2 regions of the Thauera sp. 27 genome follow, and region 2 is predicted to be linked to the other one. Evidence: predicted binding sites of a transcription regulator. Region 2 holds the regulator's gene; the other holds the start of a gene.
What was found. The regulator FNR, encoded in region 2, switches genes on or off when oxygen is low (the NO sensors DNR and NnrR bind a similar motif). The targets are predictions, from matches to a motif close to TTGANCTAGNTCAA.

Region 1: B447_RS08265 (nitrite reductase) is a predicted target of FNR. The motif match lies at 1,714-1,727, and genes of this name have one in related genera.

Annotation. Positions count from the first base shown of each region.
Region 1 is NZ_AMXB01000012.1:4,427-7,835, reverse strand. It holds gene B447_RS08280 (PAS domain-containing sensor histidine kinase) at 1-318, shown strand, start outside; gene B447_RS08275 (response regulator) at 332-1,000, shown strand; gene B447_RS08270 (phasin family protein) at 1,143-1,583, shown strand; gene B447_RS08265 (nitrite reductase) at 1,792-3,409, shown strand, end outside.
Region 2 is NZ_AMXB01000010.1:34,242-37,650, reverse strand. It holds gene B447_RS07100 (Crp/Fnr family transcriptional regulator) at 1-259, opposite strand, end outside; gene B447_RS07095 (SirB2 family protein) at 358-738, shown strand; gene fnr (fumarate/nitrate reduction transcriptional regulator Fnr) at 772-1,512, opposite strand; gene hemN (oxygen-independent coproporphyrinogen III oxidase) at 1,662-3,053, shown strand; gene B447_RS07080 (sulfite exporter TauE/SafE family protein) at 3,156-3,409, shown strand, end outside.

The DNA.
Region 1 (3,409 bases), on a different contig from region 2:
ACGCCCGGACTCGCCGCCGAGGCCCAGACCCTGCTGTTCAGGCTGGTGAAGGAGGCTTTGACAAACTGTGCCAAGCACGCATGCGCCGGGCAGGTTCGTATCGGGCTCGAGCGCGAGCCGACGCGCACGCGCCTGTCCATCGTGGACGACGGCGTAGGCTTCGAGCTTGCCCTGCTCGGACAACCGGGCAGCACGCCCGGACTTGGGCTGATCACGATGCGCGAACGCGTGGAGCTGGCAGGCGGCCAGTTCGTTCTGATGACCAAGCCTGGAGAAGGCACTGCCATACAGGTTTCCATCCCGCACCTGACTTGTTGACGGAGCGACCATCATGAAGCTTCGTATCGTGCTTGCCGATGACCACCAGATGTTCCGCCACGCCCTGCGTGCCCTGCTTGCCCGTGACAACGGCCTGGAGGTCGTCGCCGAAGCGGCGAGTGGCGACGAAGTCCTCGCTGTCGTCGCCCGCCAAGCGGTGGATCTCGTATGCATGGACGTCGCCATGCCGGGCATGAACGGCATCGAGGCAACCCGCAGGCTGTGTGCCAGCCACCCTGGCGTTCGTGTCATCGGCCTCTCGGCCTTCGCCGACCGCCAGTTCGTCATGGACCTGCTCAACGCCGGCGCCAGCGGCTACATCACCAAGGCAGAGGCTGGCGACGAGTTGCTGCGTGCGATCCGTACGGTGCAGCAGGGCCGTAGCTACATCTGCCCCGATGTGGCTGGGGCAGTTGCAGGCGCCCTGCGAGACCGCGACAGCCTCGAGACCGCGCTGCCCCGCCTCACCGCGCGCGAACGCCAGGTGCTCCAGCTCATTGCCGAGGGCTACACCTCACCGCGCATTGCCGAACGCCTGCATGTCGCCCCGTCCACCGTCGAGGTGCACAGGCGCAACATCATGCGCAAGCTCGACCTGCACAATGTCGCCGAACTCACACGTTACGCGATCACCAACGGCATCAGCCCAAGCACCGCAGGCGAGCTCTCTCGCCTGCCCTGACCTTGCCGGCGTCCGTCCCTGGCCGATGGCTACCGGGTTCACGGTATGCAGAACAGCGCGAAGCGGGTATGGGTGCGCAACGCGCATTCATATAGCATCGCCAGAACAAGCACTTTCCTGCAACGACCGTCCGGAGGCCTTCATGATCCACCAACCCAACGTCGAGAAATTCTCGGCAAACGCCCAAGCCAGCATCGAACACCTCGAGGCCTACGCACAGATCACCCTCTCCGCCGCGGAGAAACTGCTCGCACTCAACCTCGACACCGCACGCACCTTGTGCGAGCTGGCTTCGAACAGTGGCGCACAGCTCGAATCGGGCGACCTGCGCAGCGCACTCGCGACACAGGGCGTCACCCAGAGCAAGGGCTTCGAGCACCTCACCAGCTATTTGCGTGAAGTGAGTGAGCTCTGCGTGCAGACGCAAAGCGAGGTCGTCGAAGTGGGTTCCCGCCAGTTTGCAGACCTGCAACGAACCATGCAGTCGATGTTCGAGGAGGCCGGCAAGCTGAGCAAGGTCAACCCGCTGGAGGTCATCGTGCCCGCCACAACCACCGCGTCACGCACCCGCAAGGCAGCCTGACCAGGCGTACCAGCGCCCCGCTTCAAGCCCCGGCCTGCCGGGGCTTTTTTGTCGCCGCGATTTGCGTGCTTGATGATCATCAAGCACGCAAATCGATAGAAACCGCGCCAGCACTAGGGGTCCGAAAATATTGATGTCGATCAAAGCAGGGAACTTTCAGCCTGCAAGAGTGCGCCACCGAAGCAACTTTCACAGGGGTGAGCACATCATGATCGTAGGAAGTTCCAAGCATCTTCGCGCCATTGCAATCTCGGCCCTGGCTCTGGCCTGCCAGGCGGCCTTCGCCGAGGCTCCGGCCGGCCATAGTGACGCAGCAATGAAGGAATATCAGGCTGCAGGCTCGCCCTTGGCAGAGGTGCCGATGCACCATGACATCAACCCGCTCGCACCGCGCATGTCGGAGCCCGAGTTCGACAAAGCCAGCCGCATCTTCTTCGAACGCTGCGCCGGCTGCCACGGCGTGCTGCGCAAGGGTGCCACCGGCAAGGCGCTGACGCCTGACCTTACCCTCGAGAAGGGACTCGACTACCTGAAGGTCTTCATCAAGTACGGCTCGCCGGGCGGCATGCCCAACTGGGGCACCTCGGGCGTGCTCACCGACGACGAAGTCGACCTGATGGCACGCTACATCCAGCAGACGCCGCCCGCCCCGCCCGAGTTCGGCCTCAAGGAAATGGAAGCCTCGTGGAAGGTCGTGATCCCGGTGGAGAAGCGCCCCACGAAGAAGATGAACGACCTCAAGCTCGAGAACCTGTTCTCGGTGACGCTGCGCGATGACGGCAAGATCGCCCTCATCGACGGCGACAGCAAGCAGATCGTCAGCATCATCGAGACCGGATACGCGGTGCATATCTCGCGCATGTCGGCGTCGGGCCGCTACCTGTTCGTGATCGGCCGCGACGCCAAGATCAACCTGATCGACCTGTGGATGGAGAAGCCCGAGACCGTCGCCGAGATCAAGGTCGGCCTCGAGGCACGCTCGGTCGAGAGCTCCAAGGCCAAGGGCTGGGAGGACAAGTACGCCATCGCCGGGACCTACTGGCCGCCCCAGTTCGTGATCATGGACGGCGACACCCTGCAGCCGCGCAAGATCGTGTCGACCCGCGGCATGGTGGTCGGCACCCAGGACTACCACCCCGAACCGCGCGTGGCCGCCATCATCTCCTCGCACTTCAACCCGGAGTTCTTCGTCAATGTGAAGGAAACCGGCATGGTGTACTCGGTGGACTATCGCGACCTCGAGAACCTGAGCATCAAGATGATCGAGGCCGCGCCCTTCCTCCATGACGGCGGCTTCGAGTCCTCGCATCGCTACTTCATGGACGCGGCCAACGCCTCGGACAAGATCGCCGTCATCGACACCAAGGAAGGCAAGCTCGAGAAACTGGTGGACGTGGGCAAGGTGCCGCACCCGGGCCGCGGTGCCAACTTCCTCGATCCCAAGTACGGCCCGGTGTGGGCGACCGGCCACCTCGGCGATGAAACCATCTCGTTGATCGGCACCGACCCCGAAAAGCACCCGGACAACGCCTGGAAGGTCGTGCGCACGCTCAAGGGCCTGGGCGGCGGCTCACTGTTCCTGAAGACGCACCCCACCTCCAAGAATCTGTGGGTAGACACCACGCTCAACCCCGACGAGAAGATCAGCCAGGCGGTTGCGGTATGGGACATCGACAACATCGACAAGGGCTACGAGCTGATCCCGATCGGCGACTGGTCGGGCATCAAGGCCGGCCCCAAGCGCGTCGTGCAGCCCGAGTACAACAAGGCAGGCGACGAGGTCTGGTTCTCGGTGTGGAATGGTGCGGACCAGGAATCGGCCATCG
Region 2 (3,409 bases):
CGAAGCTCTGCATCGCACCCACGATCTCGACCACCTTCTCGGTGCCCTGTGGCGACGAGAAGGCCAGCTTGATCTGGCCCGATACGACGAAATAGAAGCCGTGGGGCTGGTCGCCGCGCTGGAACAGCACTTCGCCCCTGCCGACATGCCGATCGCGGGTGTAGCGCGACACACGCTGGATATCCGACTCCGACAACTCACTGAACAGCGGGATGCGATGCAGCAGGGCAGGGATGTCGACATGGGGGTGCTGGGACATTGCTTTGGCTCCGGAACGATTCGTAATCTTACCCGAGACGGGCGACAATACCTGTCGCCCCGAGACCGGCAGCTTGCCAGCCCTTGCAAGGAAAAAGGATGTACTACGCGATCAAACACCTTCACGTCGTCTGCGTCGTGCTCAGCGCAGCGGGTTTCCTGCTGCGCGGCATGTGGATGCTGACGGGCAATCCGATGCTCTCGCACCGGCTCACCCGTGTGTTGCCGCACATCATCGACAGCCTGCTGCTGCTGTCAGCGATCACGCTGGCGGTCATGATCGCGCAGTACCCGTTTGCCGCCGACTGGGTGACCGCCAAGGTCGGTGGCCTGGTTGCATACGTGCTGCTTGGCACGCTTGCACTCAAGCGCGGCCCGACCAAGCCGGTGCGTGCGGGCGCCTTTGCGGCCGCCCTGTCCGTGTACGTATGGATCGTGTCGGTCGCCTTCACCAAGAATCCCGCAGGCTTCCTTGCCTGAACAATGGCGGCCGTCGAGGCGGGGCGGCCAGCGTCAGCGCGCGCCGTGCTGGTGCTGGATCAGGCGCTTGAGCCCGGTGGGATCGAGCAACTGCACGTGCTTCTGTTGCACCGAGATCAGCCCTTCGTCCTGGAAGCGGGAGAAAGCGCGAGACACCGTCTCGAGCTTGAGCCCCAGGTAGGAACCGATCTCCTCGCGCGTCATGCGCAGGTGGAATTCCTGCGCCGAGAAGCCGCGCGCATTGAAGCGCTGCGACATGTTGAGAAGGAACGCCGCCAGCCGTTCCTCGGCGCGCATCGAACCGAGGAGCATCATCACGCCGTGGTCGCGCACGATCTCGCGGCTCATCACCTTGTGGAACTGCAGTTGCAGGCCTTCCACTTCGTGTGACATCTGCTCGAGCTTGTCATAGGCGATCACGCAGACCTCGCTGTCCTCGAGGGCGATCGCATAGCAGGTATGCGACTCTGCACTGATGCCGTCGAGGCCGAGAATCTCTCCGGTCATCTGGAAGCCGGTCACCTGATCGCGGCCGTCTTCGAGCAGCACGTCGGTCTTGAACGAACCGGCGCGGATGGCGTAGATCGCCTCGAACGGATCGCCCGCACGATACAGGCTTTGCTGGCGCTTGACCTTGCGCCGCGCGCCAACGAGTTCGTCCAGGCGGTTCAACTCGCTGTCGGACATCCCGAAGGGCAGGCACAACTCGACCAGGTTGCACTGCGAACAGGCAGACTTGAGCCCGTTCACGGTAATTGGCACGCTCGCCCTCATCTGCACGATAATCCTGCTTCCCCGACAAAAGACGCCAGACCTGGCTCAGGAGTGGTTCGATCGGGCAACACATCACGCCCGTTGACCCACGTCAACCAAAAAAACGCGGCGATCTGCCATTGTTTGGCACACACTGCCGCAGCAAGATCATGACAAGCCAGAACCAACTCATCTTCGATCCGCAACTCATCCGCCGATTCGACATCAACGGACCGCGCTACACGTCCTATCCGACAGCGGACCGCTTCGTCGAGGCCTTCAACGCCGATGCGCTCAAGGCCTGGCTCGCAAAAAGGGCGGTCGGCGGCGTCAGCAAACCGCTCTCATTATACTTCCACATCCCCTTCTGTAACACGATCTGCTATTACTGTGCCTGCAACAAGATCATCACCAAGGATCATGGGCGCTCGGCCAAGTATCTGAAATACCTGGCCAAGGAGATCGCGATGCAGGCGGAATGCCTGGAGGGCAGCCGCCAGGTCACGCAGCTCCACCTCGGTGGGGGAACGCCGACCTTCCTGTCGCATGACGAGATGCGCGAGCTCATGGCCGCGGTGCGCGAACACTTCACGCTTGTTCCCAATGGCGAATACTCGATCGAGGTCGACCCGCGCAAGGTCGACTTCGACACCGTGAAACTGCTCGCCGAGCTTGGCTTCAACCGCATGAGCGTTGGCGTGCAGGACTTCGCCGAAGATGTGCAGGCGGCGGTAAACCGCATCCAGAGCTATGACGAGACCAAGCTCGTCATCGACGCGGCACGTGCCACGGGCTTCAAGTCCGTGAGCATGGACCTGATCTACGGTCTGCCCAAGCAGAACGTGATCAGCTTCAACCGTACCCTCGAGCAGGTGCTGGAGATCTCGCCCGATCGCATCTCTCTCTACAGCTATGCCCACCTGCCGGGCCTGTTCAAGCCGCAGCGCCGCATCAACAGCGGCGACATGCCCACTGCAGACACCAAGCTGCAGTTGCTGCAGCTCGGCATCCGTCGCCTTACCGAGGCCGGCTACGTCTATATCGGCATGGACCACTTCGCCAAGCCGGATGACGAACTCACCGTTGCCCAGCGCCAGGGCCGTCTGCACCGCAACTTCCAGGGCTACTCCACCCAGGCCGAGTGCGATCTGCTTGCCTTCGGCGTATCGGCAATCGGCAAGATCGGTCCGGTGTACGCGCAGAACGTCAAGACGCTCGACGAGTACTACGATGCGCTCGACCGTGACGAGCTGCCGGTCCTGCGTGGCATCGAACTTACCGCCGACGACCTGTTGCGGCGTTCGATCATACAGGCGCTGATGTGCCACTTCGAGCTGTCCATGCAGTCGATCGAGATCGCCCACCTGATCGACTTCCGCTCCTATTTCGCCGAGGAACTTGCCGACCTGCAGGAGATGCAGAAGGCCGGGCTGGTGAAGATCGAGGGCGACTGGATCAGCGTCGAGCCTGCTGGTCGCCTGCTGGTGCGCGGTGTCGCCATGGTGTTCGACCGCTATCTGCGCGCAGACCGTGAGCGCGCGCGCTACTCCAGGGTGATCTGAGTCACGCGATCGCGAGGGCGGGGCGATTTGTCGCATGCGGTTGCGGGCGTGCAGGCGTAAAATGCGCTTTTGCCTCGCGCCGCACCGGATCGCTCTTCCCCCATGCCCGAAACAGGTTACCTGGCCGTCTTCCTGATCGGCCTGCTCGGCGGCACTCACTGCGTGTCGATGTGTGGCGGCATCGTCGGCGCCCTCACCATGCAGGTTCAGGTGCCCGGCGGGAAGCCGCAGTGGCCGCTGCACCTCGCCTATAACCTGGGGCGGATCGGCACCTATACCGCGCTCGGCGCCGCGGTGGGCTTTATCGGTTCGGTCGGCATGCTGTACGACGGCATGCTGCCGGTGCAGATGACGCT